3 regions of the Enterobacter sp. SCRI0065 genome follow, and region 1 is predicted to be linked to each of the others. Evidence: predicted binding sites of a transcription regulator. Region 1 holds the regulator's gene; each other region holds the start of a gene.

Region 1 (10,537 bases):
TCAGGATGCGTTGCAAATCGAAGAAACGCAGAATGAAGCTAAACGCCCACATCCCGAACATGTAAGACATCCAGAAATCGCTGACCAGCTTGCCCGCGTCATTCAGACTCATGCCCAGGCTTTTGGCGTATTCCGGAACCCAGGAGATAAAGCCCAACTGGCCGAGGATGTAGCACAGGGCGGCAACGGACAGAAACAGCACACCAATCCCCCATTTTTCTTTCGCCACTGGCTCTGAGGTTTGCTGTGCTTTTTTGCCCAGGACCGGGAAGTCGCAGCCGAAGGTCAGAATGAAGATGGCAACGTACACCAGGCCGATACACGCATACACCCAGTACCACTCAATGCTGCGAGCCAGCAGAACGGCGGCCACCATCGGGAAGACCATCCCAGCCATGCTGAAGAAGGAGTCCGTAAACAGCAGGCGAGCCCCGCGCTGACGGCCTTCATACATATGGGTTATCAGGAAGGTACCAATCGACATGGTGATCCCGCTGACCAGACCCAGTACAAACATGGAAGCGGAGAACAGTGCGATGCTGTGGCTGACCATCAAACCGGCGACGGCGGCAAGCATTAGCACAAAGCCAAAGCGCAGCTGGGTTTTCAGCGGCACGATTTCCATCAGCCAGGCGTTCAAGAAAATAGAGATCAGGATCCCGGCATTCAGGAAGGTAAACGTGTTGCTCATGCTGGAAACGGGCAGTTGGAAGTAGTTTGCGATATCTCCCATCACCATCCCGGTGACGATCACCAACGCACCGGTAAGGGCGTAGGAGAAGAAGCTGATCCATGTGAGCTTAATGCGATTGCTGTTAGTCATGTCTTGTCTTCGTAAAATTGGAGCGCAATGGCTGCGCTCGGGCGGGCAGATTTTAGACTTTAAAGTGATCCATTTATATCTTCTGACGGTAATTAGATCTCGTTTGCAGGATTTTGTGTGATCTTGATCACATATAATTATCCTCCAACCAACCGTTTGCGCGGTTACAAATGTTTCAAATTGGTAAAATTAGGTAAAAGACTGGTCTCCGTCCATACTGCTCTTTAGAATCAAGCCATTCGCTTTCGTTACTGCGCTTTGTTAAGGAATTCTCATGCTCAAATCCACACTGGCGGCTGTCGCAGCTGTGCTTGCTCTCTCTGCCGTTTCCCCTGCTGCGCTGGCAGCTAAAGGCGACCCTCACGTCCTGCTGACCACCTCCGCCGGGAATATTGAGCTGGAACTCAACAGCCAGAAAGCTCCCGTTTCTGTGAAAAACTTCCTCGATTATGTGAACAGTGGTTTTTATAACAACACCACGTTCCACCGCGTGATCCCAGGCTTTATGTTGCAGGGCGGCGGTTTTAACGAGCAGATGCAGCAAAAGCAGCCGAACGCGCCAATTAAAAACGAAGCGGACAACGGCCTGCGCAATACTCGTGGCACCATCTCAATGGCGCGCACCGCAGACAAAGACAGCGCAACCAGCCAGTTCTTCCTGAACGTTGCAGACAATGCCTTCCTCGATCATGGCCAGCGTGACTTTGGTTATGCGGTATTTGGTAAAGTGGTGAAAGGGATGGATGTGGCCGATAAGATTTCTCAGGTCCAGACGCACGACGTTGGTCCTTACCAGAATGTGCCGACAAAACCGGTCGTTATCCTGTCCGCAAAAGTTCTGCCTTAACCTTTTCCTCTGCGGGCGGTCCTCGCCCGCTTTGCTTGCGTCTCCCTGCGAAAGCGCGTTTTGCTGCTTATACTTGTGGCAAACGGACACATTCAGGGAGGCGCGAAGTGAAAAAACTCACCGACAAACAAAAATCCCGACTCTGGGAACATCAACGCAACGCGAATTTTCAGGCCAACCGCCGTCTCGAAGGGGTGGAAAGCGCCTTAGTGACGCTGAGTGCAGAAGAGGCGCAAGCCCGTCTTGAAGAACTCAGGAGGCACTATGAGCGATAAAATTGGCGACGATCGCGACCCGTATCTCTATCCTGATCTGAATGTGATGCGCAATCTGCTGAACATCCGCCAGGCCGAGCGGCTGGCGCAGGCATCCTACGAGCTTACCGCGCTTCGCGCAGCAACCCTTCCCCTGGGGCCACCGGCCCGTGGGTTGCCGCATCTGTGCGCCATACATCGCCATCTTTATCAGGATATCTTTGATTGGGCGGGGGATATCCGGGAAGTCGATATCTATAAAGGCGATACGCGGTTTTGCCACTTTGCCTATATCGAGAAAGAGGGCAATGGCCTGATGCAGGATCTGGAAGAAGAGGGCTATCTTTCAGGGCTTGAACGCGAAGCGTTTATTGCCAGGCTCAGCCACTATTATTGCGAAATAAACGTACTGCATCCGTTCCGGATTGGTAATGGCATTGCCCAGCGCATCTTCTTTGAACAACTGGCAATCCATGCGGGCTATCAGCTCAGCTGGCGGGACATCAAACCGGATGCATGGTCTGCGGCCAATCAGAGCGGGGCAATGGGCGATTTAACCGAGCTCACTGTCATCTTCGCCAAAGTAGTGAAAGAAGCGCGGGAAACTGAGTAGAATAGGGCGGCCATTTTGTTCGGGAGCCGCCATGATTTTGCTGATTGATAACTATGATTCTTTCACCTGGAATCTTTACCAGTATTTTTGCGAGCTGGGTGCCGAAGTGGTTGTCCGTCGCAACGACGAGATTACGTTGGCGGATATAGATGCGCTGGCTCCGCAAAAAATCGTTATCTCTCCCGGCCCTTGTACGCCCTCTGAATCGGGTATTTCACTGGATGTGATACGCCACTACGCGGGAAAGTTGCCGATTCTTGGCGTCTGCCTGGGTCACCAGGCAATCGGCCAGGTCTTTGGCGCGACGATCGTGCGGGCCGCGAAGGTGATGCACGGTAAAACCTCACCCGTCACCCATTCTGGAACCGGCGTATTTCATGGCCTGAACAATCCCCTCACCGTCACGCGATATCATTCGCTGGTGATTGATCCTCCTACACTGCCCGAGTGCTTTGACGTCACTGCATTGAGCGATACTCAGGAGATCATGGGGATACGCCACCGCGAGTGGGATCTGGAAGGCGTGCAGTTCCATCCGGAAAGCATTCTCAGTGAGCAGGGCCATCAACTGCTGGCTAATTTCCTCAATCGCTGAATTTTAATTGCCTTGTTGTGATTTTTTATGCATATTTTGTGATTATATTTTCACAATGAATGTGACATAAAATGGATGGGCATGACATGGCAACTGAACAATCTGCAATTACGCGCGCAACTTTCGATGAAGTGATCCTGCCGATTTATGCACCGGCCGAGTTTATCCCGGTAAAAGGGAAAGGCAGCCGGGTCTGGGATCAGCAGGGCAAAGAGTACGTGGATTTCGCGGGCGGTATTGCGGTGACGGCGCTGGGGCATTGCCATCCTGCACTGGTTGAAGCATTAAAAACCCAGGGCGAAACCCTGTGGCACACCAGCAACGTCTTCACCAATGAGCCTGCGCTGCGTCTGGGACGTAAGATTATCGACGCCACCTTTGCCGAGCGCGTGCTGTTCATGAACTCCGGCACCGAAGCCAACGAAACGGCGTTCAAGCTGGCGCGTTACTACGCGTCGACCCGTCATAGCCCGTACAAAACCAAAATTATCGCTTTCCATAACGCTTTCCACGGGCGTTCGCTGTTTACGGTTTCCGTCGGCGGGCAACCGAAATACTCCGACGGATTTGGCCCTAAACCGGCAGACATTATCCACGTGCCGTTCAACGACCTGCATGCTGTAAAAGCCGTCATGGACGATCATACCTGTGCGGTAGTGGTTGAGCCAATCCAGGGCGAAGGCGGCGTGATGGCGGCAACGCCTGCGTTCCTGCAAGGTCTGCGAGAACTGTGTGATGAGCATCAGGCGCTGCTGGTATTTGATGAAGTCCAGAGCGGAATGGGGCGTACCGGCGATCTGTTTGCCTATATGCATTACGGCGTCACGCCAGATATCCTGACCAGCGCCAAGGCGCTCGGCGGCGGTTTCCCGGTTAGTGCCGTGCTGACTACCCAGGATATCGCGTCTGCCTTCCACGTGGGTTCCCACGGTTCAACCTATGGCGGTAACCCGCTGGCGTGCGCGATTGCCGGGGCGGCGTTTGATATCATCAATACGCCTGAGGTACTCAACGGGGTGAGCGCGAAACGCGAACAGTTCGTTAAGCAGCTTCAGCAGATCGACGCGCAGTTCGATGTGTTCAGCGATATTCGTGGCATGGGGCTATTGATTGGTGCAGAGCTGAAGCCGCAGTACAAAGGGCGTGCGCGTGATTTCCTGCACGCTGCGGCTCAAGAAGGCGTGATGGTGCTGAATGCCGGGCCGGACGTGATGCGCTTTGCGCCGTCTCTGGTAGTAGAAAGACAGGATATCGACGAAGGGATGATCCGCTTCGCCAGCGCGGTCGCGAGGGTCGTAAACGGTTAATATGGCTCGCGCTTTAAGCGGCGCGAGAGCCAAATGCCATGTTGTGGGCGTTGACGCCATGCCACCGACGAGATGGTGTGCATGGTGCTCAGATGCCCGAGCACGCGCTGTAAATGTTGCTCCAGCGTGCTCATCGGGCCGTAGGTGAGCGTCTCTGGCGCTTCCAGAATATTAGTATCGCCCGATTGTCCCGGCGCATCGTACTCCAGGCGCTGCTGACAGCGTTGCAGTGCAATTTCACACGATTCTAAATATCGCTGAGCCAGATCTGGCGTCAGCATCGTATGCTCGCGTGCCAGCGTCGTCATCGCATTAATATGCTCGACGATAAACTGGCTGTGCGTCACCCATAGCTTCATGTCTGCCAGATAGTGCGAATTAAAGCCCGGCTCCTGCATGGCCTGATTCAGCGAGTTAAACAGGGCGTTGTGCGCCTGGTTCACCTTCATACGCTGATACGCCAGCGGTGAAGGCTGCGGATCGGCGCTCAAAATCAACCGAATAGCCTGCTGGTCAGCTTCCAGTGCATCGTGGGCGTTTTGGCGTAATAAGCCGCTTTGCCATTGCGGCCACAGCCAGACCATGCCGCCAAAGGCGATCAGACAGCCAATCAGCGTATCGACCAGGCGTGCCACAATGAACTGTTCGCCGTTTAGGGTGAGCAACTGTAAGGTGTATACCGCTGTGACCGTAAACCCCACCATCGCCCAGCCGTAGTTTTTGCGGATGAAGAGATAGCTGACCAGGGTGATAACCAGCATACCCGCGAGGGTGTACCCGTCCGGGACGTGAAAGTGCAGCGTGACCCCGGCTATGACTAACCCGGCGATAGTGCCTCCTGCCCGATGAAGGATGCGTACCCGCGTTGCACCGTAGCCGTTTTGCGTGACGAACAGCACGGTCATTAAAATCCAGTAAGGCTTAGGCAGATGCAACGCCACACCCATCAGGCTGGCGAAACTTAACATGACGCTAATACGTGCCGCGTTGCGCAGTGCTGAAGACTTGAACGACAGATAGCTTTTCAGCGCGGGTAAGAGCGGGAGGCGTTTTTGCTTATCGGCCATCAGGTCGCGCGGGTAGAGCGGACGCTGTGTTCGCAGCACGCGTGCGATGCGGCTAAAGTGCCACGCGCAGAACTGCCCAACCGGGTTATCCGCATGCTGGTGGGCAATTTTTTCCAGCGCACCCAGCTGTTTATCCATCGTAAAGCGCGTGGGATATCGGTGGTACAAGATGTCGTCAGCCAGCACGCGCAGGCGTCCCGCAACGGTCTGGGCATTCCAGCGGATCACCGCCTCGGCGTGGCTACGCTCCACCAGCTTTTGTACTTCTTCAGGATGATGCAGACTAACGGAGATATGCTCCTGCAAATCCAGCCCAACCTGAAAAGTTCGTAGCAGCCGTTTGTATTCGTGGTTTTTATTGGCCGCGAGCATGTGAAGCTGTTGGTAACACTGGCTAATCAAATCGACTACTTTTTGTTGACGAGCCAGCAGTGGCGGCAACGCTTTTTCCGGATCGGTATGTTGTGTCAGCAGGGTGTATTTTGCTTCGCAATAGTCAGCGAGCTGTCGGTAGAGCAAGCTCAGCGACTCCCGCAGGGGCTGTTCCCGCCACATCCAGAACCAAAACCAGTTGAACAGCCCGTACCAGAGCGTGCCGAGGGCGTAAATTAAAAGCGGCTCCCACACCGGCATATTTCCGGCGAGGCTAAGCGTAAAAATGGCGGCAATCAGTGATGCAGGCAGTAATCGGGCATGCAGAGAGCTGATCTCTGCCGTGACGCCTAACGTCATGGCCAGCACCGTCAAAATCAGTGGCAGCGGAATATCACGAGCCAGTAAAAGCTGAACGGCAAGGCTACATCCTGCAAACAGGCAGCCACCGATAATCAGACGTTTGAAAAAACGTTTATGCGGAGTATCCAGACCCGCGATATTGCAGCAGGCAGGAACAAGCGAGAAAAGCAGACCGTGTTGCAGGTGGCCGAGAAGTAAACCGACAGCCACGGGAAGACATAACACCAACGTTTGTCGTAGTGCGTAGTTAACTTCTGGGTGATAAATCAGTCTGCGCCACATGGGTGAGAGAGACAAAAACGGCGTGACATCTTGCGATGGCACGCCGTTTTAACCGGGGTTAACGGGTTCCGTAAACCACGATGGTTTTGCCGTGAGCGGAGATCAGGTTCTGATCTTCAAGCATCTTCAGAATACGGCCAACGGTTTCACGAGAACAACCGACGATCTGACCAATCTCCTGACGGGTAATTTTAATTTGCATACCGTCCGGGTGGGTCATGGCGTCTGGCTGTTTCGCCAGGTTGAGCAGAGTCTGGGCGATGCGGCCCGTTACATCCAGGAAGGCGAGGTTACCCACTTTCTCAGACGTGACCTGTAGGCGGTTAGCCATCTGCGCAGAAAGACGCATCAGAATGTCCGGATTGACCTGGATGAGCTGACGGAATTTCTTGTAAGAGATCTCAGCCACTTCACAGGCCGATTTTGCACGTACCCAAGCGCTACGTTCCTGGCCTTCTTCAAACAGGCCCAGCTCACCGATGAAATCGCCCTGATTCAGATAAGAAAGGATCATCTCTTTCCCTTCTTCATCTTTAATCAGCACGGCCACTGAGCCTTTCACGATGTAATATAACGTTTCCGCTTTTTCACCCTGGTGAATCAGCGTGCTCTTCGATGGGTACTTATGAATATGGCAATGAGACAAGAACCATTCGAGTGTCGGGTCTGTTTGCGGTTTGCCAAGCACCATGCGCTGTTATCCTCTGTTATAAGCTGTCACCAGAGTCATAAGTTGCATCCTGACTCTGGGGTTGCAATCGAATTCTTACCCGTACCTGGGATTTGGCTGTCACAAATATTTGCAGCCAGTAAAGTTTGATGTCCTCTGCATACATGTGTAACGTCAATGTATTACTGTAGCATCGAGACTGTTTTAGCATAGCTTTTGCCGCGTGTCTCCTGGTGTCTCGCTTCAGCATGATGCAGGTCGCCTTCCAATGAGAGAATTGTCACGCACACCTAATCTGTACGAAAAAATGCAACTTCGGAGTGAATAAAATGCAAGCGCGCGTGAAATGGGTTGAAGGTTTAACGTTCCTCGGCGAATCCGCTTCAGGACACCAAATTTTGATGGACGGTAACTCCGGTGATAAAGCCCCTAGCCCGATGGAAGTGGTGTTAATGGCCGCTGGCGGATGCAGCGCGATCGACGTGGTGTCTATTTTACAAAAAGGCCGTCTTGCGGTGACTGACTGTGAAGTTAAGTTGACATCAGAGCGCCGCGAAGAAGCGCCGCGTCTGTTTACGCATATTAATTTGCATTTCATTGTGACTGGTAAAGAGCTAAAAGATGCAGCGGTGTCACGTGCGGTGGATTTGTCTGCGGAAAAATACTGCTCCGTAGCACTGATGCTGGAAAAAGCGGTGAAGATTACGCATTCGTATGAAGTGATCGAGGCGTAAAAATACGCCCGGTGGCGCTGTCCACAGCGCCGCCGGGCATAAAACGTTATGCGATCTGCTTGCCTTCCATCAGTCGCTGTACCAGCGGCATCATGATTAACTCCATCGCCAGACCCATCTTCCCGCCAGGTACCACCAGCGTATTAATGTGTGAAATAAACGAGCCTTGCAGCATCGCCAGCAGCCACGGGTAATCGATATCTTCCAGATTGCGGAAATGAATCACCACAAAGCTCTCGTCCAGTGACGGAATCGTTTTGGCCGCAAACGGGTTGGAGGTATCAACCGTTGGAACGCGCTGGAAGTTGATATGCGTGCGCGAGAACTGTGGGGTCAGAAAGTTGATGTAATCTTCCATAGAACGCACGACCGAATCCATCACCGCCTCGCGGGAATGGCCGCGCTCGCTGGTGTCGCGCGTGAGCTTTTGGATCCACTCGAGATTCACAATTGGCACCACGCCGACCAGCAAATCCACGTGCCGCGCTACGTCCTGATGGGGCGTCACCACGCCGCCGTGTAGCCCTTCATAGAACAGCACGTCGGTCGGTTCCGGCAGCGGCTGCCACGGCGTAAACGTGCCAGGAACCTGATTCCACGGCACGGCTTCATCGTAGGTGTGCAGATATTTGCGTGACTGCCCTGTTCCGGTTAACCCATATTCCGCGAAGGTTTGTTCCAGCAGACCAAAGTCGTTGGCATCGGGGCCAAAATAACTGATGTGCTTGCCTAAATCGCGGGCCTTGCGAATGGCCATGTCCATTTCAGGGCGGGTAAAACGATGAAAGCTGTCGCCTTCGACTTCTGCCGCCCGTAAATTGAGCTGAGCGAAAATCTTACGAAAAGCGAGGCTGGTGGTGGTGGTTCCCGCACCACTCGATCCCGTAACGGCAATAACCGGATGTCTGGCGGACATAGCAACTCCCTGACTGGAAAGATGAAGCAATCAACCGCGAAACTGATTGCGGGGCATGATGTTGACCGTTTCGTGCAGTTCAGACCACACCAGCAACACCTCGCCGTTTTGTAGCTGCCGTTTCACATCGGCGACCTTTTGTTCAAGCGAACGTTCATGTTCACCATAATCTGTGCCTTCGCGTAATACAAAGCTTTCGATCAGGCTATCCAGCGTTTCGGGAGCCAGATCCTGCCAGGGAATCATCATCGTATTTTTTCCAGAAAGGGGGTTAACCAGTCGGGGATGCGCGCTTCCAGCCACATTTTAGGGCGTGTTAATGTGCCGCCGATAAAGCCAACGTGACCGCCATGTTCGGTGAGCTGATACTGCACGTTAGCGGGCAGATGCTCCGGTGCCGGAATGGAGTGATGATCCATAAAGGGATCGTCTTTCGCATGAATAATCAGCGTCGGCTTGGTTATCTGATTCAGCAGCGGCATGGCGCTGCACTGACGGTAATAGTCTAGCGCATCGGCAAAGCCGTGGATCTTCGACGTGATCAAATCGTCAAACTCGCGCAGACGGCGCATGCGTTTTAGCTGTTGCAGACTGATCGGCAGCGTATCCGGATAGGCTTTGAGCTTACGGGCGGCGTTGGCTTTCAGGAGATTGAGCAGATAGCGCTGATAGACCCGTGAAAAGCCTTTTTCCATATGGTAGCTGCACTGTTCGAGCATAAAGGGTGCCGAGACGATCACCGCTGCATCCAGCGGAACGTTGTCGATTTCTTTTGCCAGCAGGCAGGCGAGCATGTTGCCGCCCAATGAATACCCTACCGCTGCGGTCGGTGCAGGGCCATAGGTCTGCGCTAACCAGTGCAGGAACCAGGTGCCATCTTCGGTTTCACCCGAATGGTAAATACGCTTCTGGCGGTTAGGTTCACCGCTGCATCCGCGAAAATGCATCACCACACCCAGCCAGCCGCGTGCTTTTGCCGCATGGATCAAACCATGCGCATACGGGCTGTGCAGGCTGCCTTCCAGGCCATGAAAGACCACCAGGCGCGGCTTGTGTTTGGCTTGTTCGGGATCTTCGCTCCAGGCGAGATCCACAAAGTCGTCATCCGGCAGATCAAGGCGCTGCCAGTGCGGTGTAAATTGCAGTTTGCGACGAAGTAATCGTGGCAGCATGGTTTGCAGATGCGGATTCGCCACGCCGCGCATGGGAATAAATTCAGCGCTCTGTTCACACGCGATGTCGAAGTCCGACGGGATAATTTGAGTCATAACGTTGTGATGTCAATTCTTATCAGTTTCTACTATACCTGCCGAAGTGTACCCCGTTTAGCCTGTTTTTCCGAAACGTGAACTGATCTTGATCACAAAGTTTTACAACGATTGTTACTCTCAGGCTAATGATTCACCTCTACGCTTAATTGATGCCTTTCTCACCAGAGCGCACACTTTACTCAGCGTTAAGCAAATCAAAATGATGTGCTGAATCAGGAGGTTAATAATGTTATCTGGGCAAACACCCACCCGGGTCTGGAACACGCGACGCACTGAGAAAGCGCGCCGTCTGGCTTCTGTCCCGGTGCAAGGCAAGGTCCTGCCAACCGGCGATCTTGTCGCCATGCTGGAAAAACTGATCGCCCCAGGCGACAAAGTCGTGCTGGAAGGTAACAACCAGAAACAGGCAGATTTTCTTTCTCG
Region 2 (10,537 bases), on a different contig from region 1:
CGTCGTATGAAAGGTGATATGCCAGCAGATTTCGATGCAAAAGCGAACGAAATCATTGCTAAGCTGCAGGCTAACCCTGCGAAGATCGCCAGCCGTAAAGCGTCTCAGAATGCTATCGAAGCATTCGGCCCGCTGCTGCCAGAATTCCTCGGCGGCTCCGCTGACCTGGCACCGTCGAACCTGACTATCTGGTCTGGTTCTAAAGCGATCAACGAAGATACCGCCGGTAACTACATCCATTACGGTGTGCGTGAATTCGGTATGACCGCAATCGCCAACGGTATCTCCCTGCACGGCGGTTTCTTGCCGTACACCTCTACCTTCCTGATGTTTGTTGAATACGCGCGTAACGCCGTGCGTATGGCTGCGCTGATGAAACAGCGTCAGGTGATGGTCTACACCCATGACTCCATCGGTCTGGGCGAAGATGGTCCAACTCACCAGCCGGTAGAGCAGGTAGCTTCTCTGCGCGTGACGCCAAACATGTCGACATGGCGTCCATGTGACCAGGTTGAATCCGCAGTAGCGTGGAAATATGGCGTTGAACGTCAGGACGGTCCAACCGCGCTGATCCTTTCTCGTCAGAACCTGGCACAGCAGGATCGTACCGAAGAGCAACTGGCTAACATCGCTCGCGGTGGTTACGTGCTGAAAGACTGCGCAGGCCTGCCAGAGCTGATCTTCATCGCGACCGGTTCAGAAGTTGAACTGGCTGTAGCCGCCTGGGATAAACTGTCTGCTGAAGGCGTGAAAGCGCGCGTGGTTTCCATGCCGTCTACCGACGCGTTCGACAAGCAGGATGCCGCTTACCGTGAATCTGTACTGCCTAAAGCGGTTTCCGCTCGCGTAGCAGTAGAAGCCGGTATTGCTGACTACTGGTTCAAATACGTGGGTCTGAACGGCGCAATCGTCGGTATGACCACCTTCGGTGAATCTGCTCCGGCAGAGCTGCTGTTCGAAGAGTTCGGCTTCACCGTTGAGAACGTTGTCGCGAAAGCGAAAGAACTGCTGTAATCGTAGTTTTCCCGGCAGGCGCAGGTCTGCCGGGTCAAAACTGTTAAGCCAGACGGCTATGCCGTCTGGCTTTTTTATGCGTGAGATCACTCTCTTTAAATCTGACAAGAGGTTAAAAGTGATTTTTATCACATATACAAACAGTGCATTTTTAACGAATTTGCAATGACGATCTCATTTATAGTGTTGTAAAATTCAAACGACAGCATAACTAATTGTTAATTATGATTTTAAATTTCCTAGGATTTCCCTTCCTAATTTATTTGGCCTGTTTGCTTTCATGATGTAGCGCGAGTATTTTATTTTTAGTTTCACCCTGTACCTAAAAATAAGAGAGTGCTTATGCGCCTGATAAACTATTTTCCAGAAGCATCTATCACGATAAAAAAATCAGCACAAAACTGGCAAGAAGCTATTGATCTCAGTATGGCGTCTTTGCTGCGTAATGATTACGTTAACGAAGACTATGTCCAGGCTATTAAAGATTCAACGCTGAATAATGGCCTTTATTATATTCTTGCTCCTGGGGTGGCAATGCCACACGCACGGCCAGAATTTGGCGCGTTGAAAACAGGAATGTCATTAACGTTATTAAAGGAGGGCGTAACGTTCAGTGATACCAATGAGCCCGTTAAATTACTTATAGGCCTTTCTGCTGCCGATGCTGATTCACATATTGGTGCTATTCAGGCACTGAGCGAACTGTTATCAGAAGACGACCAATTAGCCTCGCTGTTAAATTGCCACACTGAAAAACAGCTCGCGGATATTATTGCTCACGCATAATCTCAATTCCTTTACAGGATCACATCATGGAAAATAAATCTGCTCGTGCAAAAGTCCAGGCTTTTGGGGGCTTTTTGACGGCGATGGTTATCCCCAATATCGGCGCTTTTATTGCCTGGGGATTCATTACCGCATTATTTATTCCAACCGGCTGGCTGCCGAATGAGCATTTCGCCAAAATTGTCGGTCCGATGATTACCTATCTATTGCCTGTCATGATCGGTTCTACCGGCGGCCATCTGATTGGTGGAAAGCGTGGTGCGGTGATGGGCGGCATTGGCACCATCGGCGTCATCGTTGGGGCTGATATCCCGATGTTCCTGGGCTCTATGATTATGGGGCCGCTGGGCGGGTGGGTTATCAAACGTATCGACAGAGCTCTGGAAAAGCACATCCCTGCTGGCTTTGAGATGGTGATTAATAACTTCTCGTTGGGCATCGCGGGCATGCTGCTCTGCCTGCTGGGGTTTGAAGTTATAGGCCCGGCGGTTCTGATTGCCAACACCTTCGTTAAAGAGTGCATTGAAGCGCTGGTGCATGCGGGCTATCTGCCTCTACTGTCGGTCATTAACGAGCCTGCTAAAATTCTGTTCCTGAATAATGCCATCGATCAGGGCGTTTACTATCCACTGGGCATGCAGCAAGCCTCTGTGGACGGCAAATCGATCTTCTTTATGGTTGCTTCAAACCCAGGTCCTGGGCTGGGACTGCTGCTAGCCTTTACCTTCTTCGGTAAGGGGATGAGCAAGCGCTCTGCGCCGGGTGCCATGATCATTCACTTCTTAGGTGGCATTCATGAGCTCTATTTCCCGTATGTGCTGATGAAACCCTTAACGCTAATCGGCATGATTGCAGGGGGAATGTCCGGCACCTGGATGTTTAATTTGCTCGGCGGTGGATTGGTGGCAGGACCGAGTCCAGGATCGATTTTTGCCTATCTCGCCTTGACGCCGAAAGGCTCTTTCATGGCCACGATTGCCGGGGTGGCAGTGGGGACCGCAGTGACCTTTGCGGTAACGGCGCTAATCCTGAAAATGGAAAAAACGGTCGAAACTGAAAGTGAAGATCAGTTTGCAGAGTCCGCCAATGCGGTTAAAACCATGAAGCAGGAGGGTGCCTTTTCTCTGAAGAACGTCAAGCGAATCGCGTTTGTTTGCGATGCCGGAATGGGATCCAGCGCGATGGGCGCAACCACGTTCCGTAAACGGCTGGAAAAAAACGGTCTTTCCATCGACGTAAAACATTATGCCATCGAGAATGTCCCCGCTGATGCCGATATTGTTGTCACTCACTCAAGTCTTGAGGGAAGGGTTAAACGCGTGTCCGAGAAACCTTTAATCCTGATTAATAATTACATCGGCGATCCGCAGCTTGACGTGCTATTTAAAAAACTCACTGCTGAAATCTAATTCTGCTTTTACGAGGTTTATCATGAAAACAAAAGTGGCCGCCATTTACGGCAAGGGCGACGTACGTTTACGCGAATTTGAATTGCCTGCAATTACCGATAATGAACTACTGGTCAGCGTGATATCGGATAGCGTGTGCTTATCTACCTGGAAGGCAGCGATGCTCGGCAGTGAACATAAACGCGTGCCGGATGATTTAGAAAATCACCCTGTGATTACGGGACACGAGTGCGCAGGAATAATTGTTGAGGTAGGTAATAATTTAGCCGATAAATATCACAAAGGTCAGCGATTTGTTTTACAGCCAGCGATGGGATTACCTACCGGTTATTCTGCGGGATACAGCTATGAGTATTTCGGCGGCAATGCGACCTATATGATTATTCCTGAAGTGGCGGTGAATTTAGGCTGTGTATTACCGTATAAGGGATCGTATTTCGCCGCCGCGTCGCTGGCGGAGCCAACCTGCTGCATCATTGGCGCGTATAACGCAAATTACCATACCACGCAGTATGTCTATGAACATCGTATGGGAATAAAGCCGGGGGGGAATCTCGCACTGCTGGCGTGTGCCGGACCAATGGGGATCGGGGCGATTGATTATGCGATTAACGGAGGAGTCCAACCCTCTCGCATTGTGGTCGTTGATATCGATGAAACCCGACTGGCGCAGGCGCGCAGGCTATTGCCCGTTGAACTTGCCGCCGAGAAGGGGATTGAGCTTATTTATGTTAACACGGCAGGAGTCGATAACCCGACGGCGGCTCTGCGCGCGCTCACCGATGACGCCGGTTTTGACGATGTCTTTGTCTATGCCGCAGTGGCCTCGGTGGTTGAAATGGCCGACGAGCTTCTGGCGGAAGACGGCTGCCTCAATTTCTTTGCCGGCCCAACGGATAAAAACTTCAAGGTGCCGTTTAACTTTTACAACGTGCATTACAACAGCACTCACGTTGTCGGCACCTCCGGCGGCTCGACGGAGGATATGAAAGAGGCTATCGCGTTGAGTGCTTCTGGAAAACTACAGCCTTCATTTATGGTGACGCATATTGGCGGGCTTGATGCGGTGCCGGACACGGTGCTCAACCTGCCGAATATCCCCGGCGGCAAAAAGCTTATCTATAACGGCGTCACGATGCCCTTAACGGCTATCGCAGATTTTGCCGAGAAGGGGAAAACCGATCCGTTGTTTAACGCGCTGGCGTTGCTGGTTGCCGAAACCCACGGCATCTGGAACGAGCGGGCAGAGAAATATTTGCTGGCGCACTTTGGCGTCGATATTGGGGAGGCGACGGCATGATGTCGCTTGCATGGTCGCTCTTTCGCACGACGGAACAGGCAGCGCTGGCTGCCTGGCCGCAAATCGGATGCGGTGATAAGAACAAAATTGATGGTCTGGCGGTGAACGCAATGCGCCAGGCGCTCAATCAGATGGCGATACGCGGACGTATTGTCATCGGTGAAGGCGAGATTGACTGCGCGCCGATGCTCTGGATTGGCGAAGGGGTAGGGCTGGGCACCGGCCCGCAGGTGGATATTGCGGTGGACCCCATCGAAGGCACACGGATGGTAGCAATGGGGCAAAGCAATGCGCTGGCGGTGATGGCATTTGCGCCGCAGGGGAGCCTGCTTCACGCGCCTGATATGTATATGAAAAAGCTGGTGGTCAACCGCCTGGCGAAAGGGGCCATTAACCTCGCCTTGCCGCTGGCGGATAATTTGCGCAGCGTGGCGAAGGCGCTCGGAAAACCGCTGGATAAACTGCGTATGGTCACACTCGACAAACCGCGCTTACGTGCGGCAATCGATGAGGCCACCACGCTTGGCGTGAAGGTTTTTGCACTTCCCGATGGAGACGTTGCCGCCAGCGTGCTCACCTGTTTGCAGGACAATGATTATGACGTGATGTATACCGTCGGCGGTGCCCCTGAAGGCGTTATCTCTGCCTGTGCGGTGGTGGCGTTAGGGGGAGATATGCAGGCGGAGCTTATCGATTTTTGTCAGGCTAAAGGGGACTCGGAAGCGAACCAGCGCATCAGTGCCGAGGAGCATCACCGCTGCAACGAGATGGGTGTTGAGATAAACCGCGTGTACTCGCTCAGTGAGCTGGTAACGAGTCAGGACGTCATTTTCTCGGCGACGGGCGTAACCGGGGGCGATTTGGTCAACGGCATTCAACAGGTGGCGAACGGTGTGCGCACGCAAACTTTACTGATCGGCGGCGCGGACCGAACGTGTAATATAATAGACTCCCTGCATTCATGGTGATTTATCGAGAAACGAATGACGACGCTGACTGAAGACGATGTAATTGAGCAACTGGACGCTCAGAGCGATTTACTTTCGTTTATGACAACGGCAAATGAAATTTTGCTGCTGGGCATAAAGCGTTTTCTGCCGTCGCTGTTCGTGAATAATGATGAAGAGATCGTGGAATATGCAGTGAAGCCGTTACTCGCACAAAGCGGGCCGCTTGACGATATTGATGTAGCGTTGCGTTTGATTTATGCGCTGGGGAAAATGGATAAATGGCTGTATGCCGATATCACTCATTTTTCCCAGTTCAATCACTATCTCAAAGAACAGAGTGAAATCCCTGGCTTCGCGGATGACATGACCTGGGATTTTATCAGCAACGTGAATAGCATTACGCGTAATGCAACCTTATACAACGCGCTGAAGTCGATGAAATTTGCCGACTTTGCGACCTGGTCCGAGGTTCGCTTTACCGGAATGGTCAAGACGGCAATGACGCTGGCGATAACGACAATACTACAGGAACTGGCTCCTTGAAAATCAGCTTGATGGTAAATGGATTACAGGTTGAGGCACATTATTCTGACGATGAGATCGAGAAGGTCCATCGGCCGTTATTACAGCAAATTGCGCAGCGGCATGCGTTAAGTTCACATCCTCGGACCGTTGTGTTTCTCAGCGCGCCACCGGGAACGGGAAAGTCTACGCTAACCACCTTTTGGGAATATCTCGCCTGTCAGGATCCTCATTTACCCACCTTGCAGACGCTACCCATGGATGGCTTCCACCACTACAACGCCTGGCTGGATGCCAATAAGCTTCGTCCGTTTAAGGGCGCACCGGAGACGTTTGACGTAGAAAAGCTGGCGCAAAATCTACGTGATATTCGAGAAGGCGCTGCTGACTGGCCGCAGTATGACCGGCAAAAGCACGATCCAGTAGAGGCAGCGATAAGCGTGACGGCCGACATTACGATCGTTGAGGGCAACTGGCTTTTGCTGGATGACGAGAAGTGGAGGACGCTGGAGGATTTCTGTGATTTCTCACTGTTCATCACGGCGCCTGCGGCAGCTCTGCGTCAGCGACTGATACAGCGCAAAGTAGCCGGTGGATTATCTCAGGATGAGGCGCTGGCTTTCTATCTGCGCACGGATGGGCCAAATGTTGAGCGCGTACTAAGGCACAGTCGTCCGGCGGATCTGACGTTACACATGACAGCAGAAGGTGAATATACCTTTGCCAGAATGGAATAATTAGAGGGTATTCGTCACGCTAAAATGTGACGCAAGTCAGATAAATGGCGAATCTCTCCGGGCGAACGTTTCCTTTATTCCTGGTTTCGCTTATTCTTGCTGAAGCGTTTCAGTCGATTAAATGTTCGACAATTAACCAATCAGTCGCAGTTTGTGACAGGCAAGGATTCCCCTCCGGGCGTAGCTGGATTACTCTTTCAGCCACCTCAATTTTAGGGATAGTCTTGCAGGAGACCTATGACCGTACGCGTAGCGATTAATGGTTTCGGTCGCATCGGGCGCAACGTGGTTCGTGCTTTATATGAATCCGGGCGTCGGGCGGAAATCACCGTAGTAGCAGTTAATGAACTGGCTGATGCTGCGGGTATGGCGCATTTGTTGAAATACGACACCAGCCATGGGCGCTTTGCCTGGGACGTTCGCCAGGAAAGAGAGCAGCTGTTTGTCGGCGATGATGTGATTCGGATTCTGCACGAGCGCAGTATTGAAGGGCTGCCGTGGCGTGAGTTGGGTGTGGATGTGGTCCTCGACTGTACCGGCGTGTACGGTAACCGCGAGCACGGAGAGGCACATTTGGCTGCGGGGGCGAAAAAAGTTCTCTTTTCCCATCCTGGTAGCAACGACCTGGACGCTACCGTCGTCTTTGGCGTTAATCAGCATGAGCTACAGCCCGAACACCGTATTGTCTCCAACGCCTCCTGCACCACGAACTGCATAATTCCGGTCATCAAATTGTTAGACGATGCGTATGGCATTGAATCGGGAACCGTCACGACGATTCACTCCGCTATGCACGATCAGCAGGTGATCGATGCGTACCACCCTGATTTGCGTCGCACGCGCGCAGCAAGTCAGTCAATCATTCCGGTGGATACGAAACTTGCGGCAGGGATTACCCGTATCTTCCCGCAGTTTAACGATCGTTTTGAGGCGATTGCGGTTCGCGTACCGACCATAAATGTTACCGCAATTGACCTGAGTGTGACGGTTAAAAAACCGGTAAAAGCGTGTGAAGTCAACTGGTTGCTGCAAAAAGCGGCACAGGGTGCATTTCATGGTATAGTTGACTATACGGAATTACCGTTGGTCTCAGTAGATTTTAACCACGATCCGCACAGTGCCATTGTCGATGGTACGCAAACGCGGGTCAGCGGTGCACACCTCATCAAAACGCTGGTGTGGTGCGATAATGAATGGGGCTTTGCTAACAGGATGCTCGACACCACGTTAGCCATGGCCGCACAAGGTTTCAGGTAAGACGCGTCGTGCGTCTGCAAAACTTTAAGAATCAACGAGAGGATTCACCATGTCTGTAATTAAGATGACCGATCTGGATCTGGCAGGTAAACGCGTTTTCATTCGTGCCGATCTGAACGTACCGGTTAAAGATGGCAAAGTGACCAGCGACGCGCGTATTCGTGCTTCTCTGCCAACCATCGAGCTGGCGCTGAAACAGGGCGCTAAAGTGATGGTAACCTCCCACCTGGGTCGTCCGACCGAAGGTGAGTACAATGAAGAATTCTCTCTGCTCCCGGTTGTAAACTATCTGAAAGACAAATTGTCCGGCCCGGTGCGCCTGGTTAAAGACTACCTGGACGGCGTGGAAGTGGCTGCAGGCGAGCTGGTTGTTCTGGAAAACGTTCGCTTCAACAAAGGCGAAAAGAAAGACGACGAAGCACTGTCTAAAAAATACGCTGCCCTGTGCGACGTGTTCGTAATGGACGCATTCGGTACTGCTCACCGTGCTCAGGCCTCTACCCACGGTATCGGCAAATTTGCAGACGTAGCTTGCGCAGGTCCTCTGCTGGCAAACGAACTGGAAGCATTGGGTAAAGCTCTGAAAGAGCCTGCTCGCCCAATGGTAGCCATCGTTGGTGGCTCTAAAGTGTCCACCAAACTGACCGTTCTGGATTCCCTGTCCAAAATCGCTGACCAGCTGATTGTTGGCGGCGGTATTGCGAACACCTTCGTAGCGGCTCAAGGCCACAACGTGGGCAAATCCCTGTACGAAGCAGACCTTGTTGAAGAAGCAAAACGTCTTCTGACCACTTGCGATATCCCAGTCCCAACGGACGTTCGTGTTGCGACCGAGTTCTCTGAAACTACAACTGCAACCCTGAAATCTGTTAACGACATCAAAGATGAAGAGCAGATTCTGGACCTGGGCGACGTTTCTGCACAGAAACTGGCAGATATCCTGAAAAACGCAAAAACCATTCTGTGGAACGGTCCAGTTGGCGTGTTTGAATTCCCTAACTTCCGTAAAGGGACTGAAATCGTGGCTAACGCAATTGCAGATAGCGATGCGTTCTCCATCGCAGGCGGCGGTGATACTCTGGCTGCAATCGACCTGTTCGGTATTTCTGACAAAATCTCCTACATCTCCACTGGTGGTGGCGCATTCCTCGAATTCGTGGAAGGCAAAGTCCTGCCAGCAGTAGCAATGCTCGAAGAGCGCGCTAAGAAGTAAGCCATTCATGGGCAGGGAAACCTGCCCAAATTTCAGCGCGCTTATTAGAGCTCGCACTTTTTCTAACGGCCGAAGATACAGGACTACGTAACATGTCTAAAATTTTTGATTTCGTAAAACCTGGCGTGATCACTGGTGATGACGTCCAGAAGGTGTTCCAGGTAGCTAAAGAAAATAACTTTGCTCTGCCAGCAGTTAACTGCGTCGGTACTGACTCCATCAACGCCGTACTGGAAACCGCTGCAAAAGTTAAAGCACCGGTTATCGTTCAGTTCTCCAACGGTGGCGCTGCGTTCATCGCCGGTAAAGGCGTGAAAACTGACGTTCCTCAGGGCGCTGCAATCCTGGGTGCTATCTCTGGTGCGCACCACGTTCACCAGATGGCTGAGCACTACGGTGTTCCAGTTATCCTGCACACTGACCACTGCGCGAAGAAACTGCTGCCGTGGATCGATGGTCTGCTGGACGCTGGCGAAAAACACTTCGCAGCAACCGGTAAACCACTGTTCTCTTCTCACATGATCGACCTGTCTGAAGAGTCTCTGGAAGAGAACATCGAAATCTGTTCTAAATACCTGGCGCGCATGTCCAAAATGGATATGACCCTGGAAATCGAACTGGGTTGCACCGGCGGTGAAGAAGACGGCGTGGACAACAGCCACATGGACGCTTCTGCGCTGTACACTCAGCCAGAAGACGTTGATTACGCCTACACCGAGCTGAGCAAAATCAGCCCGCGTTTCACTATTGCAGCGTCTTTCGGTAACGTGCATGGTGTTTACAAGCCAGGCAACGTTGTTCTGACCCCAACTATCCTGCGCGATTCTCAGGACTATGTTTCTAAGAAACATAACCTGCCGCACAACAGCCTGAACTTCGTCTTCCACGGTGGTTCCGGTTCTTCTGCTCAGGAAATCAAAGATTCTGTTAGTTACGGTGTTATCAAAATGAACATCGATACCGATACCCAGTGGGCAACATGGGAAGGTATTCTGAACTACTACAAAACTAACGAAGCTTACCTGCAGGGCCAGTTGGGCAACCCGAAAGGCGAAGACCAGCCGAACAAAAAATACTACGATCCACGCGTATGGTTGCGTTCTGCTCAGGCGAGCATGATCACCCGCCTGGAGCAGGCATTCAAAGAACTGAACGCGGTTGACGTTCTGTAATTTGATCTGCTGAAGCGTTAATAAGGTCCGCAATTGCGGACCTTTTTTATGGTTTTTCAATCATCTGCAACCGACATTTTTGTGATCTGTTTGGCATAATCCGTGCTTTTTGTTTACCCTTTACTAACCTGTCTGTCTCGATGTGGGATGGTTTTTTTGGTTTGGATTAGCTTAAGG
Region 3 (10,537 bases), on a different contig from region 1:
ACCGCACAGTACAGACGTACAAACAGCTCGCCTTCATCGGTGAGGCGAATGTGATGGCGCGTCAGGGTGTCGTGCAGAACAGCGATCAGTTGATCCGGAACGCCCGCGTTTAAGGCAATTTCGGTCACCAGCGGATTGAGGCTGTCCTGCTGCGCCAGTTCCCACAGTAAATCGGTCAGGCATGCGCGCACCGACATCTCGCTGCCAAACAGCTTCATGCCGTGACGAGGGCGGGTTTCCAGCGTCAGGCTGTAGCGGTTAAACCACTCGCGCACTTCAGCCATATCGCTTTGCAGCGTGGCGCGGCTAACGAACCATTCATCCGCTAAATCTTCCAGCTTTAAGGAAAACGCCGACGTGAGAAAGCGCACCACCAGATAATGCACGCGTTCCTGCCCGGTACGCGGAACACGCAGCGCACGCGGGCGGGAATTCTGTAAGGAGTGATAACGTGCTGCATCGTCAATTTTTAGCTGATAGCCGTTACCGCGACTCAGGATAAATTGCGCGCCGTGGCTCGCCAGCAGCGCATTAAGGGCGGTGATATCAGCGCGAACGGTACGTGTGGATACCGAAAGCCGCTGCGCCAGCTCGTCCTGCGGCAGCGTCTCGTTTTGCAACAGATCAAACAGTTGCGCTAAACGTTGGTTCGGAAATCGCACGTTTATATCCTCTTACGGCTCACTTTATTTAACTAACGTCTTCGTCATCTCCAGCAGCGTTCGCACGTCTTCCGGGCGCGTGTCGCCGCTGGCTTTGTCGATAATCGAGCTATAAATATGCGGGATAATTTTGCTTACGCCCGCATCCAGGGCGATCTGTAGGATCGCCTCGAAGTTCTCCAGATCGATACCGCCCGTCGGCTCCAGCCAGAAATCATGCTTCGCGCAGGCTTCTGCCACCGCTTTGTATTCGTCGCGACACGCCAGCCCCCCCATCGGGAAGTATTTGATTGAGCTACCGCCGAAGTCTTTCAGCAGAGCAATCGCGGTTTCAACCGGTACGATGCCGTCCGGTGCCGCGCTGCTCAGCGGGCCGGTGGATATTTTCACCATCCCGACGGTACCCGTTGGGGATACCAGGCCGTTCACGACGGAGTCGTTTTGCCCCAGCAGCGCGCGGCTGGTCGCGACGCCGGTAAATACCTGGTTAACGTGCTGCGGTTGCACCTGACGGGAAATTTCACTCACCATCGCTGACTGGTTCGGGTCGCCCGCACCCAGCCCGACGGACAGCGCGTTATCGATAAGCTGCGCGTATTCACGCATATCGGCCACCGCGCTGGCAACATCAGGATAGTTTTTGGAGAGCACGCCGACCAGTACATGGCCTTCCGCCGCCTCGTAAATCGCGCTGGCATTGGCTTTTGAGCCTGCCAGTACGTTCAGGCAGACGCGGTCACGATAAAAATTGGGGGTCAGTTTCATGCTTATTTCTCCTGTCCTAATACTTCGCTAATGCGGCGATACACAATGTTCAACTGGTCGGCGTTCACGCTGCGCACGTCCGCTTCGATAATCCCTTCGTTAGCCTTGTAGCCACGGAAGTAAATGGCATATTCGCCCTGCTTCAGCTTCGCCACCACGTCGCCAGTCCCGATGCCGGTCGTCGCTTCATCGAATTTGATTTCAGTGCGGGCGATATCGCGCCCGGCGCTGTCCCAAACCACGCGAGCTGAGACGCCGTTTAAGGTATTGAGCGCGTCTATAAACGGCGTCATCTTCGCCACCATCTCCGCACCGCTCTCTTTGGTGGCAGTCAGATAAAGTTCGATGGCGCAGGTCAGGCCCAGAATGCCCTCTTTGCCGACCTTCATGGCGCGGCCAATGCCCGCCGTCTGGCGTTTGACCCATTCGACGTACTGCGTTTTGCCGATCACCAGTCCGCTGGTCGGCCCTTCGATGGCCTTCGCGCCACTGTAGATAACCAGATCCGCGCCCGAGCGATAGTAAGCATGTAGATCTTCTTCCGCCGCCGCATCGACGATCAGCGGTAGATCGTGTTTGCGCGCGACAACCGCCGCCTGCTCGACGCTCAACATGCTTTTTTGCACGCAGTGGTGAGACTTAATATAGAGGATAGCCGCGGTGCGCGGGGTGATTGTCGCCGCCAGCTGATCGGCTGAGCACTCGTTGGCGTAACCCGCTTCGACCATTTTGCCGCCACCGAGGGCGACCATGGTGCCAACCGGTGCGCCAAAGTTCACGTTATGGCCTTTCGGCAGCACAATTTCGTTGTTCTCAATGGGCGTCACGTGCAGGTTTTCCAGCAGCCAGTCGCTGTCTTTGACCAGCACCGCCGCCACCGACTGGGCGATCCCTGCCGAGGCGCAGGAGACGACCGTCGCGCCTTCCACGTCGAGCAGCTTCGCAATGTATTCCCCGGTTTTATTGACCAGATCCTTCATTTCGAAGTACTGGTTCATGCCGTCCATCGCGGCCTGCACCACTTCCGGGCGCGGCGTGGAGACACCCAGCGCGGTCATGCGCCCGGAGGTATTAATCACCTGCTTTAGATTGTACTTCTCAAAAATTGAAGGCATGTTCCGTGCTCCCTTGTTCGGTCATGTAGCCCTTGCCCGCGCGGATCGCGGCAAGCGGCACCAGAATGTGTTCAGCCTGTAGGCTGTCGTTTTCAGCGTCCGTCAGCAGCGTCGGCTGGCGTTTCACGGTGAACAGCGTCAGGTCGGCGTCCAGGCCGGGCTTAAGTCGGCCTTTGTGCGCCAGGCGCAGGCCGTCGGCGGCGTTAGCGGTGACGCATTCCACCACCTGCGGCAGTGACAGGCCGATAGCGAGGAATTTGGACATCACGCTCGCCAGGCTGCCGACCGGGCCATTGATTCGGTTGCGGCAGTAGATATCCGAGCTGATGGTGTGCGGCAAGATGCCCATCGCGATGGCGCGTTTCGCCACCTCAAAGCTAAAGCTCGCGGTGCCGTGGCCGACATCCAGACGCACGCCGCGTTTCAACGCAGAGGTAATCGACGCGCGCAGTTCGCCCGACGGTGTCAGGATGCGGTTCGGCTTGCCGTTGTAGCAGTGGGTGATGATGTCGCCGGTACTCAGCAACTCGGCAATCTCGTCAAGGTTCGGCGGGTTGTTGCCGATGTGCACCATCAGCGGCAGATCGCCGTTTTGCTTCTGCATCGCCTTCGCGTGCTCCAGCGGCGTAATGCCGTTATCGCCCACCACGCTGCTGCTCATGCGCGCCTTCAGGCCAACGATAAAATCGGGGTAGCGCGCGACCGCCTGAGCCACCGCGTCGGCGTCAACGTTGGTCATGTTCGCGAGTTCGTTCTGCGTAATCAGCCCGACGCGAGAGATATTCAGCAGGGCATAAACGTCAGTGGCGGCCTGGCGGGTGATGTTATAGAAATCGTCCACGTCGTCCGCGCCGGTGCTGCCCGCATCTATCACGGTGGTGACGCCGGTGGCGATGCCCACGCTGTCCGGCTCGTCGTGATAAATCGGGGAATTGGGGTAGCAGTGGACGTGAGAGTCAATCCAGCCCGCACTGACGTACACGTCGCCGTTAAGATCGATGGTGTTGTGTGCGGGAGTGGAAATCTCGCCCAGCGCCGCGATTTTGCCGTCGTGAATGGCGATATCAGTCAGGGTATCGTCAGTCAGACGCGCATGGCGCAGGAGTAAATCGAACATAGCAGTCTCCTGATAAGACGGGCGCCGAAGCGCCCGAGGGAGTTAAAGGGCCACCGGGAACAGCGAACCTAAAATCATGGCACCGAGGATAGCGCCGCCGGTAATCGGCTTCTGCCAGATGTAAAACAGCAGTGCGCCCACCAGCGATCCAATACCAATCGGGATCGACGCGGCCATAGCGCTGAGAATAATCAGCGGGCCAAGGAAGCGCCCGGAGGCGTTACCCGCGCCCATCATCACGTCTGCGCCGTAGGTGGAGTTGCTCTGATTAATGGTGAACTTACGCGCCAGGATAATCAGGTAACCAATCGCCAGACCAATGACCAGGCCGGTCGCCAGCGAGGCGAGAAAGTTGGTCACCGGGAACATGATCCCCGCGCCCAACAGCAGGGCCGGAACACCCAGGCCGACGCCGGTTTGAATGGCCCCGCCGATGTCTAAAATCCCCACCAGCGAGCCTTCGATGATGCGTGCAAACAGGAAGCTTGCGCCAAATGCCGCGACCGCGCCGTATACGCCGGTATCAATGCCCGCTTTCAGCATGGCCACAAAGGCCACTTCGTTAAACGCGCCGATGCCGTAGAGGTAGTACATGTGCGTCCCGGCGAACACGCCGGAAGAGAGCAGGCCAACGAAGATCGGGAACGACCAGTCGGCATACCAAAAACCTTTATTCTGTTCCATTTAGAGGCTCCTGTTATTTGCCGCTGATCGAGCTGTGGATCATGTCGAGCCAGTTCGGCACGGTCAGATGGAAGGATTCGATCATCTTCATGTCGAAGCCGCGGAAGAAACCGCTCAGGACGAACAGCAGAACAATCGCCACCATCATCACTTTGGTCACGCGGTTCCAGCCGCTCTCTTCCACGCCTTTACCAATCAGGATGCCGAGCACCAGACCCGGAACGGCGTTGCCCATAATCAGCTGCGCCGCGCCGCCGAAGACGGTGGCCCAGAAGCCCGATTTTTTACCCGCGTCGATGGCTGCCAGCCAGAAGATCACCGGCATGACGGTGTTTACCAGCAGGTTAGCTGCCGGAACCAGCACCTTAACGGCCGTCACCTGAAGTGCCGCCGGAACGGAGGAGGCAGTGAGGTTGAGGAAGGTGACCACGATCATGCCGATCACGCCGCAGGCAATCGCCATTTTGCGTGGATCGTGCAGCGTCTCGCCGACGTTGCGGTTTTTTAACATTAACGCCGCCGCACCCCAGTTAGGGATGATGCGATGGTCAACGTCCTGTGTAAAAGCCCCCGCCGCGACGGACGATGCCCAGGCGTTAAAGAAGAAGCCCAGACCAAAGGAGAAGTGAGAAGCCGGATCCCCTTCGCAGGAGTTCAGTTCCCCCAACGTACGAAACGCGCCCATACCCTGTGTGGTAGGCGCATGAAACATGCGTGCAGCCCCGGCGCCCACGCCGACGCCAACCAGGCCGCCGATGATGAGCGATTTTATTAAAATTATCAGGAACATTAGTCTGCCCTATTAGTGAGAATCAGCGTTGCGTGACGAAATCCACCTGGTCGAGATTGATGGCGGTCACGTTGACGGTCACGTCCAGCTCCACGCTGTAGGTGCGTCTTTCCCGGCGCAAAAAGAAGAACAGAAAAGCTTCTTTACGCACCGCTTCTTGCGCCTGAACAACCTGCACGTCCTGTGGCTCAATACGCAGTAAGATGTGCGGCGATGCCTTCATCACCGCGGCCTGAACGTGGTTCAGCGCGTCGGCAAAGGCGCGGGTTTTCGCGTCGCCTTTGCCTTTTACCCTCACCGTTGTGGTGAATTGCTCTTTCATGCTTATGCGCCGTACTTTTTCAGCCAGGCTTGCACCAGTCGTTCGCCCAACTCTTCTTTATCCATAAAGCCAAAGCCCAGCACATTGTTGCCTTCGTTGATGGCGGTGACGCCCTCTTCTACCGAGCGCATGCCGTATTTAGCCTTGTAACCGTGTTTGGTTTGCGCCGTGATAGCACCCGCGCCGCCGCTGCCGCAGAAGGAGATCCCGAAGGTGGCGTTTTCCGCCTTCATCACGTCACCCAGCTTCATATCCGCCGCCACACCTGGTACGACGACCGCACGGCCACCCGCTTTTTCTACACCGGCTGCCACTTTCTGGCCTTTGCCCAGGCGATCGCCGATCACAACGGTAATTTGTTCCATGGTGTTGCTCCTTAAAGGTTGTCTTTTGCGACTTCGAAGTGAACGGAGAGCAGCCAGGCTTCTTCATCAGGAAGATTGCCGAACTGCGCGACCACTTCTCGGGCCAGTTGCATTGAATCTGCTGAAATTTCGTCAAACAGGTCGGCTTCGACCTCCGGCAGCGGTTCGCCGGTCACTGACCGATGCGCCATTGCGCGAACGTGCGAGGTCAGCATTTGCTGCTGGACGTCATTGGGAATGATGTTGTGGCGGGCAAGCAGGGCATAGACCTGCTCAAGCATGCTGTCGGCGAGCGTTTCAGTTTGCGCAGCCTGGTCCCCAACGTCGTTCATTACCGCTCCGTTAATCACTCGTCTTACCCCGTTATTGGCTCTGGGATAAAACTAACGTGGCAGGTTAAAGGTTTGTAGCGAGTTGTTTTCCACTTCGAAGTGGAAAGGAAAGCGGCACCAGTGATCTGTGCCACATAATTGTGGTGAATATGTATTATCAACTGGCTTTACGTGATGAATATCACGCTATTCGGCGGCAAATAAAGCGGAAGGCGAGCGGAAACGTTTTCCAACGGTCAGTCAGAAATGTGATGCGGATAAGGTTTTCTTATTACGCTGCGGAAAATAAAACGGGGGCATTGCGCCCCCGTGGATCGTGTTTGGTGATGCTAGCGGAACTTTTTGTGGTTTTCGTTGCGCGTGGCGACGAATCCGTCAGCTGCCGCCTGCGCTTCTTTCACCTTACCTTCGTTGGCAAGCTTCAGCGCGCCGTCGATCTGGCCGACCAGCACGTCAAAACCGTGGCGATAGTCTTTCATCTCTGCGCTATCCGCCGCTTTGTTTTCGAGCTTCGGCGGCGTCGCTTTTTGCGCATCTAACGCAGCGGTACGCATCTTGGTTAATGCATCTTTCATTTCCGTCGCATTATCCGTTTTCTGCACCACCTTCAGGTTGGTACTGAGGGTGTCCATATCATCTTCAAGATCGGCGGCAAACGTTGCAGAACTTAACACTAACGACGACACAGCAAGAATCGCTAACAGGTTTTTACGCATTGCTCACTTCCTTTTTATTATTAAATACGCCTTCACGGGTATTACTGACCGGCGATTTTCATTTCCGGCAGAAGTACTGAACCACACTGTATATTGCTACGCGTTTCAATATCGTTACCAATCGTCACGATATCGCGCCACATCTCTTTTAAGTTACCGGCGATGGTAATTTCGCTCACCGGATACTGAATTTCGCCGTTTTCAACCCAGAAGCCCGCCGCACCACGAGAGTAGTCGCCGGTAATGCCGCTGACGCCCTGGCCCATCAGTTCGGTGACGACCAGGCCAGTGCCCATCTGCTTGAGCATTTGCTCAAAGCTCAGGCCCTGCCCTTCAATACGCCAGTTGTGGATGCCGCCTGCATGTCCGGTGCTTTTCAGCCCCAGCTTACGCGCAGAATAGTTGGTCAGTAGCCACTGGGTCAGTACGCCATCTTTAATGATATCGCGACGTTCGGTGCGCACACCTTCGCCATCGAACGGCGTTGATGCCAGCCCTTTCAGCAGGTGCGGATGTTCTTCGATGGTCAGCCATTCCGGCAGGATTTGCTTACCCAGTGAGTCGAGCAGGAAGGTCGATTTACGATAAACCGAACCGCCCGCGATCGCGCCTACCAGATGACCAAACAGGCCTGTCGCCACTTCATTGGCAAAAATCACCGGCGCTTTCATGGTCGATAGTTTACGCGGTGACAAACGCGAAAGCGTACGTCGGGCGCACTCTTCACCCACCCACTCAGGGGATTGTAAATCGCCAATCGCACGGCCAATGGTGTAAGCGTAGTCACGCTCCATTTCGCCGTTCTCTTCTGCGATAACACAGCTTGAAAGGGAGTGGCGAGTGGAGCAATAACCTTGCAGCATGCCGTGGCTGTTGCCGAACACTTTGATACCGTAGTGGCTGTTGAAGCTGCCACCTTCCGTATTCGTGATACGTTTGTCAGCTTTCAGAGACGCTTGCTCGGCGCGAGCCGCCAGCTCGATAGCCTCGTCGGGCGAGACATCTGCCGGGTGGAAGAGATCCAAATCGGGTGCATCAAATGCCAGCAGCTCTTTGTCCGCAACGCCTGCATAAGGATCTGGTGAGGTATAGCGTGCAATATCCAGCGCCGCCTGCACGGTACGGGCGATGGCATCTGGACTGAGGTCGGTGGAAGACGCGCTGCCTTTGCGATTCTGGTGATAAACCGTAATCCCCAGAGCGCCGTCACTGTTAAATTCAACGTTTTCGACTTCGCCGAAGCGGGTACTCACGCCAATGCCCGTCGTCTTACTGACGGCGACTTCTGCACCGTCTGATTTTCCTGAAGCTAACTCAAGCGCTGTGGAGACCGCTTCTTCCAGAATCTTACGCTGCGCTTCAACTTGTGAGGTTACTTTCATCGCAAATGCCATACTGTAAGAGATAGTTATACGAAGTCTAACAGAGAACCGTTTTTCAGTGCGCGTCTTAACTGGTAACATTAGCCTCTTTTTTAAGGAGCCTGACATGACTAAGCAGCCCGAAGACTGGCTCGACGACGTTCCCGGTGATGACATCGAAGACGAAGATGATGAAATCATCTGGGTCAGTAAAAGTGAAATTAAACGTGACGCCGAAGAGTTAAAACAACTTGGTGCGGAAATGGTAGAGCTGGGTAAAAACGCGCTGGATAAACTCTCGCTCGACCCGGATCTGCGCAGCGCCATTGAACTGGCCCAACGAATCAAAAAAGAAGGCCGTCGCCGTCAGCTTCAACTGATCGGTAAAATGCTGCGTCAGCGTGACGTAGAACCGATTCGCCAGGCGCTGGACAAGCTGAAAAACCGCCACAACCAGCAGGTTGCGCTGTTCCATAAGCTTGAGCAAATCCGCGATCGTCTGATCGACCAGGGCGATGATGCTGTCGAAGAAGTCGTGAACCTGTGGCCAGACGTTGACCGTCAGCAGTTACGTTCACTCATCCGTAACGCGAAGAAAGAGAAAGAAGGGAATAAGCCGCCGAAGTCTGCGCGTCTGATTTTCCAGTATCTGCGCGAGCTGGCTGAGAACGAAGGTTAAGATTCGAACCGATTGTTCCCCTCACCCTGACCTATCCGGTCAGTCCCCTCTCCCCTTTGGGGAGAGGGCTGGGGTGAGGGGTTTACACCGCGGCTTCGGCTTTCTTCGCCAGACCGTCCAGCAGTTTCTGATGAATCCCACCAAAACCGCCGTTGCTCATCACCAGAATGTGATCGCCCGGCTGCGCGGTTTTAATCACCATATCCGCTAACGTATCTACGTCTGCATGCCAGTGCGCAGGCTGAATGCACGCTTCCGCCACTTCAGCGACCTGCCACGGAATATGCTGTGGTTGCAGCAAGAATACTTCGTCAGCACGACCTAAAGACGGTGCGAGGTCGTCTTTGCTCAGTCCCATTTTCATGGTGTTAGAGCGTGGCTCCAGCACGGCCAGAATACGCGCTGTTCCGCCGACTTTACCGCGCAGCGCGGCAAGGGTCGCCAGAATCGCCGTTGGGTGATGGGCAAAATCGTCGTAGACGGTCACGCCGTTGGCTTCGCCGCGCAGTTCCAGGCGACGACGGGCGTTGATGAACGAGCCCAGCGCGTCGGCGGCATCCGCAGGCGTGACGCCGACGTGACGCGCGGCGGCGATCGCCATCAGGCCATTGTGCATGTTGTGTTCGCCAACCAGCGCCCACTTCACTTCACCGACCTTTTCACCGTCCAGCAACACTTCCCATTCAGAGGCATCGGTGGTCAGCTTTTTCGCCTGCCAGTGACCCTGCTCACCCACCAGTTCCTGCTCGCTCCAGCAGCCCATCGCGATGGTCTGCTTCAGGTTGATGTCGTTCTCAGGATAGATAATACGACCCTGTCCCGGCACGATACGCACCAGGTGGTGGAACTGTTTCTGGATGGCTTTAAGATCGTCAAAGATATCCGCATGATCGAACTCAAGGTTATTGAGGATCAGCGTGCGCGGGCAGTAGTGTACAAACTTAGAACGTTTGTCGAAGAACGCGCAGTCGTATTCGTCGGCTTCGATAACAAAGAACGGGCTGTCACCCAGACGCGCGGAGACGTCGAAATTGCCTGGTACGCCGCCGATCACAAAACCCGGCTTGTAGCCACAGGCTTCGAGGATCCAGGTCGCCATACCGGCGGTGGTGGTCTTGCCGTGCGTACCGGCAACGGCCAGCACCCAGCGATCGCGCAGGACGAAATCATGCAGCCACTGCGGGCCAGACATGAACGGAATATTGCGTTCCAGCACCGCTTCAACACACGGGTTACCACGGGTCATGGCATTGCCGATAATGACCAGATCCGGTTCATACTCAAGCTGGCTGGCGTCGTATCCCTGAATCAGATCGATACCTTGCTTCTCAAGCAGCGTGCTCATCGGCGGATACACGTTGGCGTCCGAACCCGTCACTTCGTGGCCCAGAGAACGTGCCAGCAACGCCAGCCCGCCCATGAAAGTGCCACAAATCCCCAAAATATGAATGCGCATACGTCACCGTCCCTCTTCTATGTGGCGCACATTTTACTCACATGTCAGCCTCAGAGAAACGCATTTCAGGTAAATCCGTATTTTGCTGGCGCGATTCACCTCTGCGCTAATATTTGAATGTTTGTTAAGATTGTTGGAGTTTTACCGCTTTAATCATCATTCGATCGCTTTAC

The links. The regulator CRP, encoded in region 1, controls carbon source genes, mostly activating them, when cyclic AMP is high. The targets are predictions, from matches to a motif close to ATGTGANNNNNNTCACAT.
Positions count from the first base shown of each region.
Region 2: epd (erythrose-4-phosphate dehydrogenase) is a predicted target of CRP. The motif match lies at 6,743-6,760, and genes of this name have one in related genera.
Region 3: AC6EMZ_RS12780 (glycine dehydrogenase) is a predicted target of CRP. The motif match lies at 6,271-6,288, and genes of this name have one in related genera.

Region 1 covers NZ_JCBAJB010000006.1:194,592-205,128, forward strand. The annotation lists gene tsgA (MFS transporter TsgA) at 1-823, opposite strand, end outside; gene ppiA (peptidylprolyl isomerase A) at 1,098-1,670, shown strand; gene ficA (FicA/YhfG family antitoxin) at 1,778-1,945, shown strand; gene AC6EMZ_RS16820 (putative adenosine monophosphate-protein transferase Fic) at 1,935-2,537, shown strand; gene pabA (aminodeoxychorismate synthase component 2) at 2,569-3,132, shown strand; gene argD (bifunctional acetylornithine/succinyldiaminopimelate transaminase) at 3,219-4,439, shown strand; gene AC6EMZ_RS16835 (YccS/YhfK family putative transporter) at 4,436-6,523, opposite strand; gene crp (cAMP-activated global transcriptional regulator CRP) at 6,582-7,214, opposite strand; gene AC6EMZ_RS16845 (OsmC family protein) at 7,523-7,927, shown strand; gene AC6EMZ_RS16850 (phosphoribulokinase) at 7,974-8,843, opposite strand; gene AC6EMZ_RS16855 (YheU family protein) at 8,874-9,092, opposite strand; gene AC6EMZ_RS16860 (hydrolase) at 9,089-10,111, opposite strand; gene mdcA (malonate decarboxylase subunit alpha) at 10,341-10,537, shown strand, end outside.
Region 2 covers NZ_JCBAJB010000003.1:66,362-76,898, reverse strand. The annotation lists gene tkt (transketolase) at 1-1,014, shown strand, start outside; gene cmtB (PTS mannitol transporter subunit IIA) at 1,357-1,800, shown strand; gene AC6EMZ_RS10450 (PTS mannitol transporter subunit IIBC) at 1,827-3,209, shown strand; gene AC6EMZ_RS10445 (zinc-binding dehydrogenase) at 3,232-4,509, shown strand; gene glpX (class II fructose-bisphosphatase) at 4,506-5,477, shown strand; gene AC6EMZ_RS10435 (MltR family transcriptional regulator) at 5,493-6,002, shown strand; gene AC6EMZ_RS10430 (nucleoside/nucleotide kinase family protein) at 5,999-6,718, shown strand; gene epd (erythrose-4-phosphate dehydrogenase) at 6,956-7,975, shown strand; gene pgk (phosphoglycerate kinase) at 8,025-9,188, shown strand; gene fbaA (class II fructose-bisphosphate aldolase) at 9,281-10,360, shown strand.
Region 3 covers NZ_JCBAJB010000004.1:55,163-65,699, reverse strand. The annotation lists gene AC6EMZ_RS12820 (BglG family transcription antiterminator) at 1-662, opposite strand, end outside; gene dagF (2-dehydro-3-deoxy-phosphogluconate aldolase) at 687-1,427, opposite strand; gene AC6EMZ_RS12810 (DgaE family pyridoxal phosphate-dependent ammonia lyase) at 1,430-2,542, opposite strand; gene AC6EMZ_RS12805 (amidohydrolase/deacetylase family metallohydrolase) at 2,526-3,659, opposite strand; gene AC6EMZ_RS12800 (DUF4310 family protein) at 3,702-4,343, opposite strand; gene AC6EMZ_RS12795 (DUF4311 domain-containing protein) at 4,357-5,133, opposite strand; gene AC6EMZ_RS12790 (DUF4312 family protein) at 5,156-5,455, opposite strand; gene AC6EMZ_RS12785 (SFCGS family glycine-rich protein) at 5,458-5,820, opposite strand; gene AC6EMZ_RS12780 (glycine dehydrogenase) at 5,832-6,170, opposite strand; gene cybC (cytochrome b562) at 6,482-6,868, opposite strand; gene pmbA (metalloprotease PmbA) at 6,910-8,262, opposite strand; gene yjgA (ribosome biogenesis factor YjgA) at 8,357-8,908, shown strand; gene mpl (UDP-N-acetylmuramate:L-alanyl-gamma-D-glutamyl-meso-diaminopimelate ligase) at 8,991-10,364, opposite strand.